2 regions of the Microbacterium sp. P26 genome follow, and region 2 is predicted to be linked to the other one. Evidence: predicted binding sites of a transcription regulator. Region 2 holds the regulator's gene; the other holds the start of a gene.

Region 1 (6,046 bases), on a different contig from region 2:
CCGGCCGGCGCCACCGTCCGCGTTCCCCTCCGTCCCGAGTGGGAGTACGCCTTGTACGGCATGACGGGCACCGCCGAGGTCGAGACGGGGGCGGATGCCGTGAACGCCGACGCCGCGCGACGACCCGGCACTCCTGCTGAGTCGGGGTCCACGGCATCCGTCGATCACACCCGCTTGCTCTACCTCGGCCGGGGCCGCGACCATGTCGAACTGCGCAGCGACGAAGGCGCCCGGGTGTTCCTGCTGGGCGGGGAGCCGTTCGAAGCTGACATCGTCATGTGGTGGAATTTCGTGGGTCGTTCGCACGACGAGATCGTCGAGGCCCGCGAGGCGTGGGAAGCACAGGCGCCGCGCTTCGGGACCGTGATCGACCACGGTCCCGAGCGCATTCCCGCACCGCCCCTGCCGGCGGTGCGGCTCACGCCACGGAGGCGGCGGGGCTGATCGCTCAGTAGGTCGGCGCCGCGGGGAGGCCGAAGAACTCCTCGAGGGTGGTGAAGCCGCCCTCGTGGTACGCGCGTGCGAGCTCGGGACCGATGTAGCGCAGGTGCCACGCCTCGGGCTCGTATCCGCTCACCGCTTCGCGGCCCTCGGCGTACCGCGTGACGAAGCCGAACTCCCACGAATGCTCGCGCACCCACGCGCCCTGAGCCGACGCGGCGACGTCGTCGAGGGTGCGGCACGAACCGTTGCAGGGCACGATGTCGACGGCCAGACCCGACTGGTGCTCGCTGTAGCCGGGTCGGGCGCTCTCGCGATCGGCACCCTCCACGCCGCTGACGCGCACGCGGCCGGCGTAGGTGGACTGCTGGGTCGTGTACGAGCGGAACGCGCTCAGGTAGCCGATCTCGCCGGCCCCCGCGTCGGAGGCGGCCTTCACCATCGCGGTGAGCGCGTTCGCCGCCGGGGTGCGCAGCGCGGAGTCTTCGAGCGCGCGGACGTTCGCGGGCATGATGAGGTCGCCTGGGTAGTAGTCGACGGGGTCGAGCGGGCGCTGCTTGTTGACGACGACCCACTCGCGGTTCGGGTCGGAGAGCGATACGCAGGGCGCGATTCCGGATGCCACGGCCTCACGGAACGCGCTGCCTCCGCCCGCCGCGGCGATGGCAGCACCGTCGTCTCCGGCCGAGAGCGCCGCCGTGACGGCCGGGTCATCGCACGGGGTGGCGGTCGCCGCCACCGCCGACACCTCGGGCACGGGCAGCCCCTCGGAGGGGACAGCGGGGGGACCGGCGATCGCCGCGGTCACGGCGGAGTCGTCGGTACTCGTGGAAGCCGTGGCATCCGCCCCTGCGCCGATCGCCAGGCCGACGGCCACCGTCGCGGTCGCGACGACCACCGCGAACGCGCCGGCGACGACCGCGAGCCGGCGACGGCGGGCCGTCGGCAGAGCGGAGAACCACGCGGTCGCGGCACGGAGTCGACCGCCGTCGGACGAGGAGGGCGAGGCCTCGACCGGCGCGAACGAGCGACGGCGAAGCGGCGCCGCGCTCGGTCCGGCCTCGCGCAAGGCCCGGCGCGTCGGCGACGCGGACGTCTCGGCCGGGGCCGGGGCGACCGGCACGGAGAGCGCCGCCGTCGCGAGTCGCTCGGCCTCCGCGCGCGCGGCGCGGCGGGGAGAGAGCTCGGAATCGGGGGACATGACTGGTCCCATTGTCTCCCGGGACCGCGGACCGGTCGACCCCGCCTTACCCGGTGGACGCCCGCGCGGCCCTCACAGCGCGTCGCTGAAGGCGACTTCACCCGCCGCGACGAACACGAGGACGATGCTGAGCGTGCCGGCGACGAGCAGCAGGGCGGGATGCGCGAGCCCGACCACCACCCGCCGGGTGCGCGGCGACTCGGCGAAGAGCTGCTCGGGGATGCGGTGCCGCGTCGGCACCGGCGCCCACCCGCGCAGGCGCGCGATGTACCCGACGCAGCGGAAGATGAGCACGGCCCACAGCACCGCGACGATGAAGGGCACGACGGCGCCGAAGATCTCGAGCGCCTCCTCCCATGCCGCTTCGGTGTTCGAGCGGGAATCCTCGGTCAGCTGCACCGCGACGGCCGCACCGAGTACGACGGATCCGATCCACAGGATGAGCGCCCCGAGCAGGGCGAAGAAGCGCGCGAAGAAATGACCGAGGATCGACGGCTCCGACTCCAGGTGCGCACGAGGCGTCTGCGACAGCACGAGCAGCGTGGAGCCGAGAGAGGGCAGTGCGGCGCTCAGCGACACCGCCACCCGCAGCAGCTCCGGGCCGTCCGTGAGGTCGACGACGACGATCAGCACGGCCATCGCCGCGAGCCAGATCCACCCTGCGGCTGCGGGATGGCGCTCGACCCACGACGGATGCAGGGGCTCGAGGCGGCGCCCGGCCGCCGTCAACAGCGCGTGGCCTCGCACGTGTCGCACGGTCTCCATGCGCCCCTCGTTCCCGTCGCGGCGGACGAACCAGCGACGCCTGTCACAGTATCGCGAGGGGATTCGAGCATGGGAGCGATTATCCGCTGCCGGGGCTTGCCACGATGTAGAACATGTGTTCGAATATCGGTATGCGGTGGCAAGGTCAACAACTCGGCGTCGACGACTCGGGAGCCCTCCCGGGCATGGAGCGCATGGACGGTCTCGTCCGCTCGGTCACGACGCCGGAGTTCGCCGGCATGACCTTCCACGAGGTCCTCTGCAAGAGCGCATTGAATCGCGTTCCCGGGGTTTCGGCCATGCCGTTCGACTGGACGGTGAATCCCTATCGCGGATGCACTCATGCTTGCTCGTACTGCTTTGCTCGAAAAACGCATGAATACCTCGACCTCGATTACGGCGCCGATTTCGACTCGCAGATCGTGGTCAAGGTCAACGTCGCCGACGTGCTGCGCACAGAGCTGCGGCGCGGGTCGTGGGCCCGCGAGCCCGTCATGCTCGGGACGAACACCGATCCGTATCAACGTGCCGAGGGGCGCTACCGCCTCATGCCCGACATCGTCGGCGCCCTGACCGACAACGGCACGCCGTTCTCGATCCTCACGAAGGGCACGTTGCTCCGACGCGACCTTCCGCTGCTCACTGAGGCGGCGCAACAGGTGAAGGTGTCGCTGGCGATGTCGATCGCGGTGTTCGACGACACACTGCAGCACTCGATCGAGCCGGGCACCCCCAGCGCCGAGGCGCGCCTCGACACGGTGCGCGCGGCGACGGAGGCGGGGTTCCGCGTGACGGTGTTCCTCATGCCGATCATCCCGCACCTCACCGACTCGATCGCCGCCCTCGATCACGCCCTGGCCCGCGTCCGCGCTGCGGGTGCGGCGCGCGTCGTCTACGGAGCGCTGCACCTGCGCCCGGGGGCGAAGCAGTGGTTCTTCGAGTGGCTCGAGCGGGAGCACCCGCACCTCGTGTCGTCGTACCGGGGGCTGTACCCCGGCGTGTCGACCTCCGCCCCGAAGGCCTACCGCACCTGGCTCGGCAAGCGCATGCGACCGCTCCTGCGCATGCACCGCCTCGACGGGTGGGACGAAGACAACCACCCGCGCGGACGCCCGCAGCCCGGCCTCGCGGCACGCACGCCGACGCCGGCGAGCAGCCTCGGACCCATCAGGTCGACCGGGGTCCCGGCATCCGCCCGCCCCCGTGTCGCGCCGGCGAGCGAGCCCACGCTCTTCTGAGGTCGCGACATGGCCGGCGTACGACGAAGGCCCCCGTCCGCGCGATGCGGACGAGGGCCTCCCTGACGACGATTACGCGTCGACGTTCGAGAGCTGACGGCCCGAGAGCTCCTCGAGGACGTCGTCGCCGAGCGCGGTTTCTTCGAAGGGAGCCTCGATCTCGGCGCGGTCGAGCAACTCGGTCATGCGACGACGACGCTGGCGCGTGATCAGCGTGACCACGGTGCCGGCGCGACCGGCGCGACCGGTGCGGCCCGAGCGGTGCAGGTACGTCTTGTACTCGTCGGGGGCGTCGGCCTGGATGACCAGGTCGATGTCGTCGACGTGGATGCCGCGGGCGGCGACGTCGGTTGCGACGAGCACGTTCACGCGACCCGAGGTGAGCTTCTCGAGGTTGCGCGTGCGCTTCTGCTGGTTGAGGTCACCGTGCAGGGCGACGGCCGAGATCCCGGCGTCGTCGAACTGCTCGGCGAGCATCTCGGCATAGGCGCGGGTGCGGGCGAAGACGAGCGTCTTGCCGGCGCGGTCGACGAGCGAGTCGAGGATCTGCGCCTTGTCGCGGTGCTCGATGACGAGAACGCGGTGCTCGATGGTGCTGGAGTCCTGGTCTTCACCGGCGACCTCGTAGACGGCCGGCTCGACGAGGAACTCGTCGACCAGGGCCGCGACCTCGCGGTCGAGCGTGGCCGAGAACAGCAGCTTCTGGCTGCCCTTCTTGGTCGCGCGCAGAATGCGCTGCACGGGCTCGAGGAAGCCGAGCTCGCACATGTGATCGGCCTCGTCGAGGACGGCGACCTGCACCTGCGAGAGGTCGAGCTTGCCCTGGTTCAGCAGGTCTTCGATGCGACCCGGGGTGCCGATGACGATGTCGACGCCCTTCTTGAGCGCACCGACCTGACGCGCCTGGGGCACGCCGCCGTAGACCTGGGTGGTGAACAGGCCCACGCTGCGCGCGAGCACCTGCACGGTGCGGTCGATCTGCAGGGCGAGCTCGCGCGTGGGGGCGAGGATGATCGCCTTGGGGGCGCGAGCGAACTCCCGACGCTGACCCGCCTGCGAACGCAGGATGCTCTCGACCAGCGGTGCGCCGAAGGCGATGGTCTTGCCCGAGCCGGTGCGGCCGCGGGCGAGGACGTCGCGTCCCTCGAGGATCGGAGCGACGGTGGCCGCCTGGATCGGGAAGGGGCTCGCCGCACCGAGACCGGCAAGGGCGCGAACGAGGTTGTCGCCCAGACCCAGCTCGGCGAAGCCGGCGCCGGTCACGGTCGCGGCGTCCACGGCCTCGGCTTGCAGGCGCTCGTGCACGACGTCGACGCGCTGCTCGTGCTCGGCGGAGCGCTTCGGGGTGTTGTTCCAATCGCTGCGGCTCGGGCCGTCGTTGCGGCTCGGGCCGTCGTTGCGGCGGGGGCGGTCATCGAACGAACGGGCAGGACGCTCGCTGCGGTCGAACGAACGCGCGGGGCGCTCACCGGCGTCGCGACGGGGACGCTCGTCACGATCGAACGAACGCGCGGGGCGCTCGGTGCGGTCGAAGGAGCGGGCCGGACGGTCGTCGAACGAACGGGCAGGACGCTCGCTGCGGTCGAACGAACGCGCGGGACGCTCGCCGGCGTCGCGACGGGGACGCTCGTCGCGGTCGAACGAACGCGCGGGACGCTCGTTGCGGTCGAAGGAGCGGGCGGGACGGTCGCTGCGGTCGAACGACCGGGCCGGACGGTCACCGGCGTCGCGACGGGGACGCTCGTCACGATCGAACGAACGCGCAGGACGCTCGCTGCGGTCAAACGAACGAGCCGGACGCTCGTTGCGGTCGAAGGAGCGGGCAGGACGCTCGTTGCGGTCGAAGGAGCGAGCGGGACGCTCGTCGAACGAACGCGCGGGCCGGTCGTTGCGGTCGAACGACCGGGCCGGACGCTCGCCGGCGTCGCGACGGGGACGCTCGTCGCGGTCGAACGAACGCGCAGGGCGCTCGTTGCGGTCGAACGAACGCGCAGGACGCTCGTTGCGGTCGAACGAACGCGCGGGACGCTCACCGGCGTCACGACGGGGACGCTCGTCACGATCGAACGAACGCGCCGGACGGTCATTGCGGTCGAACGAACGCGCGGGGCGATCGTCGAACGAACGGGCCGGACGGTCGTCGCGCGCCGAGGTGCGGATGTTGCGGGCCTCGGTACGGCCGGCGCGGTCGGCGGCGTTCCAGCGGCCCTTGTCGGGGGTGGCCTCCGACTCGGGGCGGTAGCCGCGGTGGTTGGGGCTCTTGCTGCCGGGCTTGGCGGGGCCTTCGGTTCCGGGGCGACGCTTGCGGTCCTGGAACGAGGTCTTGGCGCCGTAGCGGGGCTCGAAGTTCTTGGCGGCGCGGCCGCCGGCGGGCTTCTTGTTCTTGGGCATGGAGAAACTT
Region 2 (6,046 bases):
GAGCAGCCCGTCGGCGTCGAGGAGGAGCGAACGGTCGGACGTTAGGCGGGCGTCCGCCCCGGCCTCGACCAGCGCCTTGACCGCCGAGTGGACGTTGCCCGACCCGTAATCCAGGACCGCGACGACGGGCTTCGAGGTCACAACGCTCCCTTGGTGCTGGGGATGCCGTCGACCAGGGGGTCGAGGGCCTTCGCCTGACGGAAGGCGCGGGCGAGCGCCTTGTACTCGGCCTCGGCGATGTGGTGGGGGTCGCGTCCGCCCAGGACGCGCACGTGCACCGTCAGACCGGCGTGGGTCGAGATCGCCTCGAACGAGTGCCGCACGAGCGATCCGGTGAAGTGACCGCCGATGAGGTGGTGCTCGAACCCGACGGGCTCTCCGGTGTGAACGAGGTAGGGACGCCCGCTGATGTCGACGACGGCCTGCGCGAGCGCTTCGTCGAGGGGGACGAGGGCGTCGCCGTACCGCGCGATGCCCGACTTGTCGCCGAGCGCCTGACGGATGGCCTGACCGAGCACGATGGAGGTGTCTTCGACGGTGTGGTGGGCGTCGATGTGGGTGTCGCCGGTCGAGCGGACGCGCAGGTCGGTGAGCGAGTGCTTGGCGAACGCCGTGAGCATGTGGTCGAAGAACGGCACGCTCGTGGAGATGTCGCTGGTGCCGCGACCGTCGAGGTCGAGCTCGAGTTCGACGCGAGACTCGCTCGTCTCGCGGGTGATCGAGGCGGTGCGGGGCGAGGCGGGGCCGGTCATGACCGCGATCCTACCGAGGCCAGTGCGTCGAGGAACGCCGTGGTCTCGTCGGCCGTGCCCGCCGTCACACGCAGGTGGTGCGCGATGCCGACGTCGCGGATCAGCACTCCGCGGTCGTACAGGGCCTTCCATGTAGCGGCGGGGTCGTCGACCCCGCCGAACAGCACGAAGTTCGTCCACGACTCGTGGGCGGTGTAGCCGAGGGCGGCCACGGTGGCCGAGATCCGGTCGCGCTGGGCGACGATCTCGTCGACCATCGACAGCATCGTGTCAGCGTGCGCGAGGGCGGCGGTCGCCGCCGCCTGCGTGAGCGCACTGAGGTGGTAGGGCAGGCGGACGAGGCGCAGGGCGTCGACGAGCGCGGGGTCGGCGGCGAGGTAGCCCACGCGCGCCCCGGCGAAGGCGAAGGCCTTGCTCATCGTGCGTGAGACGACCAGGCGAGGGCGCCCGGGCAGCAGCGAGACCGCGGAGGGCTCGTCGCGGGGCGCGAACTCCTCGTACGCCTCGTCGACGATGACGATGCCGTCGGTGGCTTCGTAGACGGCCTCGACGACGTCGAGGCGAAGAGGAGTCCCGGTGGGGTTGTTCGGAGCGCACAGGAAGACGATGTCGGGGCGGCGCTCGCGCACCTGCGCGGCGGCCGACTCGGCGGTGAGCGAGAAGTCGTGCTCGCGCTCGCCCGCGATCCAGGAGGCGCCGGTCGCCCGCGTCAGGATCGGGTACATCGAGTACGTCGGGGCGAAGCCCATCGCGGTGCGGCCCGGTCCGCCGAACGCCTGCAGGATGTGCTGCAGAACTTCGTTCGAGCCGTTGGCCGCCCAGATCTGGTCGGGGGACAGCCCGTGACCCAGGTAACCGGCGAAGGCCTCTCGCAGACCGGTGAACTCTCGGTCGGGGTAGCGGTTGACGTCGCGCAGGGCCCGGGCGATGGCATCGAGGATGTCGTCGGCGACCTCTTGGGGAACCGGGTGAGTGTTCTCGTTGACGTTGAGCGCGACGGGCAGAGCCGCCTGCGGCGCCCCGTACGGGGTCATACCCCGGAGATCGTCGCGGAGAGGCAGGTCGTCAAGGCGCACAGTCACCTCACCCATGGTAGGCGGCGGCGACGGCTGTGGATCACGGCCGCAACTCGCGGCGAGAGCTCGCGAGTCAGCCGACGGGGGCGTAGGCGGCCGGGATGGCGATGCGCTGTCCTGCCGTGACGTTTCCGCCCGAGAGGGCGTTGAGGCGCGTGATCTCGGCGACGACATCGCGCGGGTCTGCCGCCGGCGCCAGGTCTTCGGCGATCGACCACAGCGTGTCGCCGCTCATGACGGTCACTTCGGCGAACGAACCGGCGGGGGCGCCGGCCTCGCCGGATGCGAGCGCGGACCCGCCGCCGACGATCGCGACGCCGAGCGCGATGGCGAGAGGAAGGGCGACGAGGAAAGCGACGACGCGGCGCCCGCGAGCGGTGATGCGCAGGCGGGTGGTCGGTGCGGTGAAGGCGATGCTGCTCATGGTGTGCTCCTTGGTGGAGAGATTCGCACCCCGCCCTCGGCCGGGAGGGCGGTGGTGCGAATCTGTATTCCGAATCTATCTTCGATACTTTTGATGTGTCAACACCCCGTGTCTCGGAGACCGATCGAACGCGACACGCGCGAGGCTCCGTGTCATTCGGGTCGTCCACCGGATACGGTTTCGACACGGAGACCTCACCACCAACCTCCGACATTCGAATTTCCGCCGTGGTTTCCGCGGCGCGAGGGGAGCACAGATGACCGACGCGACGACCGCCGCCGGCCGCGAGCGGCCGCAGACCCGGCGACGCAAGAGCCTCAGCGACAAGCAGCTCGCCATCCTCGAGGTCATCCAGCGTTCGATCGCCCGGCACGGCTATCCGCCGAGCATGCGCGAGATCGGCGACGCCGTCGGCCTCAAGTCGCTGTCGAGCGTCACCCACCAGCTGAACCAGCTCGAGCTCAGCGGCTACCTGCGACGCGACCCCGGCAAGACGCGCGCGATGGAGGTGCTGATCGACCTCCCCGGCGCCGCGGCCGAGAACCCCGCCGACACCGCGCCCGCGCTCGGCGACGCCGCCCTCGTGCCTCTCGTCGGTCGGATCGCCGCCGGTGTGCCGATCACCGCCGAGCAGCAGGTCGAGGAGATCTTCCCCCTCCCCCGTCAGCTCGTCGGCAAGGGTGAGCTGTTCATGCTGAAGGTCTCGGGCGACTCCATGATCGACGCGGCCATCTGCGACGGCGACTGGGTCGTCATCCGGTCGCAGGCGAACGCCGAGAACGGCGAGATCGTCGCGGCGATGCTCGACGGAGAAGCCACGGTGAAGACCTTCCGCCGCCGCGACGGCCACATGTGGCTCCTCCCCCGCAACAGCGCGTTCGAACCGATCCTGGGCGACGACGCCGTCGTCCTCGGTCGCGTGGTCGCGGTCCTCCGCGCCGTCTGACGCGCGCGGGAGCGAGAAGGCGCGGGCGGACGATCGCGCAGCGGAGTCATCGACCAGTAGCGTGAGCGCAGACCCCGAGGAAGCGAGCACCGTGTCCACGAATCCGCCTGCTGTTCCGTCCGTGCCTGAGACACCGCCGGCCGACGCGGAGGCGTCCTCGCGACCGATCGCGCCGCTTGCGCCGTCGCCGAGCAGCCGACCCCGCACGAGCACGATCGTGCTGAGCGTCGTCCTGGCCGTCGTGGTCTTGGCGGCCGGCATCGCCTTCGTCTGGGTCATCATGCGTCTCGACAGCGCCTCCGAGCAGATCGAGCGACAGCAGAACCGCATCACGGAGCAGGATCGGCGGCTCGAGGAACAGCGCGACCTGATCGAACGGAAAGAAGAGTTCGGCGCCGCGGTCTCGGGCCTGTTGGACGCCGTCGACCCTCTCGTCGGGCTGCCCTACGACTCGCTCGTGCCGTGGGACCGGGTCGAGACGATCGTCGACGACGCCTGGGCGCACCGCTGGGACGCCGCGGGCCTCCGACGAGACGCCAACGAGATCGCCGCCCTGACCGCGAGTCTGACGTACGAGACCGAGGCGGCCCGGTCGCGCGTGGCGACCAACACCTCGTCGTCCCCTTGGGAGGCGGCGCTCGACCGTCTCGGGGCCGGCTGGGTCTCGACGACCTTCGCCGACATCGCCGCGGACTGCGGGGCGGATGCCCTGGCCTGCGTCGCGAGCACCGATCCGTTCGAGGTGCGCGTGGCGAGCTCCACACGGGCCGACCCGAAGATGACCGATTGGATCCGCACCGGCGTCGCCTACCACGAGTACGCGCACGTCCTGCAGTTCACCAATCCCCGGGCCACGAATCTGGCGCTCACGGCTTTCGACGGCGATTCGGAGACGATGGCCGATTGCTACGCCCTGACGTTCCTCGACGGATGGTCGCTCGAGCACGAGGTCCCCGTCGACGATCTCTCCTACTGGGAGGTCAGCGTCGGCTACGGATACAGCTGCGACCAGGCCCAGAAGCAGGTCATCCGCGACTGGGTCTCGGGACTCGGCGTCGCGAAACGGTCTTTGGGCGGTTGACGGTCCGTTCCCGGATGACGGCATCCGCGGATGTCGGAAGCCCTGCCTAGGGTGGAGTCATGGCTGACACCCTCCCCTACGGTTCCTGGCCCTCGCCGATCACGCCCGAATCCGTCGCGCAGTCGTCGCCGCGCATCGACGGCGCCCTCCTCGTGGGCGACGAGGTGTGGTGGGGCGAGTCCGTGCCGAGCGAGGCGGGGCGCGTGGCGGTCAAGCGCACGCGCGCGGACGGTTCGATCGAGACCGTCCTGCCCGCACCTGCCAACGCGCGCTCTGGGGTTCACGAGTACGGCGGAGGCGCCTGGACGGCGTCCGACGACGCAGAGCTGTACTACGTCGAGAAGACCGACCAGCGGGTCTACGCCCTGCGCCCCGGCGGTGAGGCGCGCGCGTTGACCGCTCCCGATGAGACCGTCCGCCACGGCGGCCTGCGCTTCGAACACGGCGTCCTCCTCGCCGTGCGCGAGATCCACGGCGCCGCGCGCGTACCATCGCGGGCCATCGTCGCCATCGCGACCGACGACTCCGGCTCGATCGACGTGCTCGCCGACGGCAGCGACTTCCTCGCCCAGCCGGCACTCTCCCCCGACGGCACGCACCTGGCCTGGGTCTCCTGGAACCATCCCGACATGCCCTGGGACGCCACCTCGATCGCGGTCAAAGACCTCGCCACGGGAGTGGTGCGAGAGGCGGCCGGGGGCCCGCAGCGCGCGCCGCTGCAGCCCGTGTGGATCGCCGACGACGAACTGCTCTACGCCGACGACCCCGAGGGGCGCTGGAACCTGTTCCGCCGCCCCCTTTGGTCGGACCCTCAGCCCGTGGCCCCGGCGGATGCCGACACCGGCGGCGGCCTCTGGGTGCTCGGCACGCGGTGGTTCGGCGCGACCGACGACGGCCGCATCGTCGCGATCCGCACCGACGGAGCCGACGAGATCGTCGAGATCGCCCCGTCGGGTGTGCGCCCTCTCGCGGTGCCCTCGGTCGCGACCTCCGTGGTCGATGATGTCCGAGGAACCCGCGCCCTCGTCTCGGGAGCCGACGCCGACGGCCGCTCGGGACTCTGGCTCGTCGACCTCGACTCCGGTGACGTCCAGCTCGTCACCGGAGGGGCCGGTTCGTGGGGTGACGAATGGATGCCGACGGCTCGCGCCCTCGAAACCGAGGGCCCCCACGGCACGGTGCACGCCTTCGCCTACGCGCCCACTCACCCCGACGTCATCGCACCCGCGGGCGAACGCCCGCCCTACGTCGTCCTCGTGCACGGCGGACCCACCTCGCACGTGGGGCCGGCCCCCTCGGCCAAGACGGCGTTCTTCACGAGCCGGGGCATCGGCGTGCTCGATGTCAACTACGGCGGCTCCACCGGGTACGGACGCGACTACCGCGACCGCCTCAAGGGCCAGTGGGGCGTCGTCGACGTGGACGACGTGGCAGCGGCGGCATCCGCCCTCGCCGACGCCGGTCTCGCCGACCCGGAGCGCATCGCGATCGCGGGTGGCTCGGCGGGAGGGTGGACGGTGCTGGCGGCCGTGACGCGCACCGACGTGTTCGCGGCCGGCATCTCGCGGTACGGCGTGGGCGACGCCCGCGCCCTGGCCGAAGACACCCACGACTTCGAGGCGCGCTACCTCGACGGGCTCATCGGCCCGCTCCCCGAGGCCGAAGCGGTCTACATCGAGCGGTCCCCTCTCGGGCGCCCCGAGCTCTTCCGCGTTCCCCTGCTGATCCTGCAGGGCTCCGAGGACCGAGTCGTCCCGCCCTCGCAGG

Evidence for each region. Region 2 encodes LexA, which represses DNA repair genes until DNA is damaged. Its sites were predicted from a motif close to TCGAACANNTGTTCGA; they were not measured.
Region 1: a site for LexA is predicted at 2,515-2,530, ahead of M3667_RS05055 (Rv2578c family radical SAM protein). Genes of this name have one in related genera too.

The regions. Positions count from the first base shown of each region.
Region 1 is NZ_JAMAXZ010000002.1:296,356-302,401, reverse strand. It holds gene M3667_RS05070 (pirin family protein) at 1-444, shown strand, start outside; gene M3667_RS05065 (M15 family metallopeptidase) at 449-1,642, opposite strand; gene M3667_RS05060 (hypothetical protein) at 1,715-2,407, opposite strand; gene M3667_RS05055 (Rv2578c family radical SAM protein) at 2,539-3,645, shown strand; gene M3667_RS05050 (DEAD/DEAH box helicase) at 3,718-6,036, opposite strand.
Region 2 is NZ_JAMAXZ010000001.1:216,269-222,314, forward strand. It holds gene hisH (imidazole glycerol phosphate synthase subunit HisH) at 1-141, opposite strand, end outside; gene hisB (imidazoleglycerol-phosphate dehydratase HisB) at 138-752, opposite strand; gene M3667_RS01110 (histidinol-phosphate transaminase) at 749-1,843, opposite strand; gene M3667_RS01115 (LysM peptidoglycan-binding domain-containing protein) at 1,902-2,252, opposite strand; gene lexA (transcriptional repressor LexA) at 2,509-3,198, shown strand; gene M3667_RS01125 (hypothetical protein) at 3,416-4,279, shown strand; gene M3667_RS01130 (prolyl oligopeptidase family serine peptidase) at 4,339-6,046, shown strand, end outside.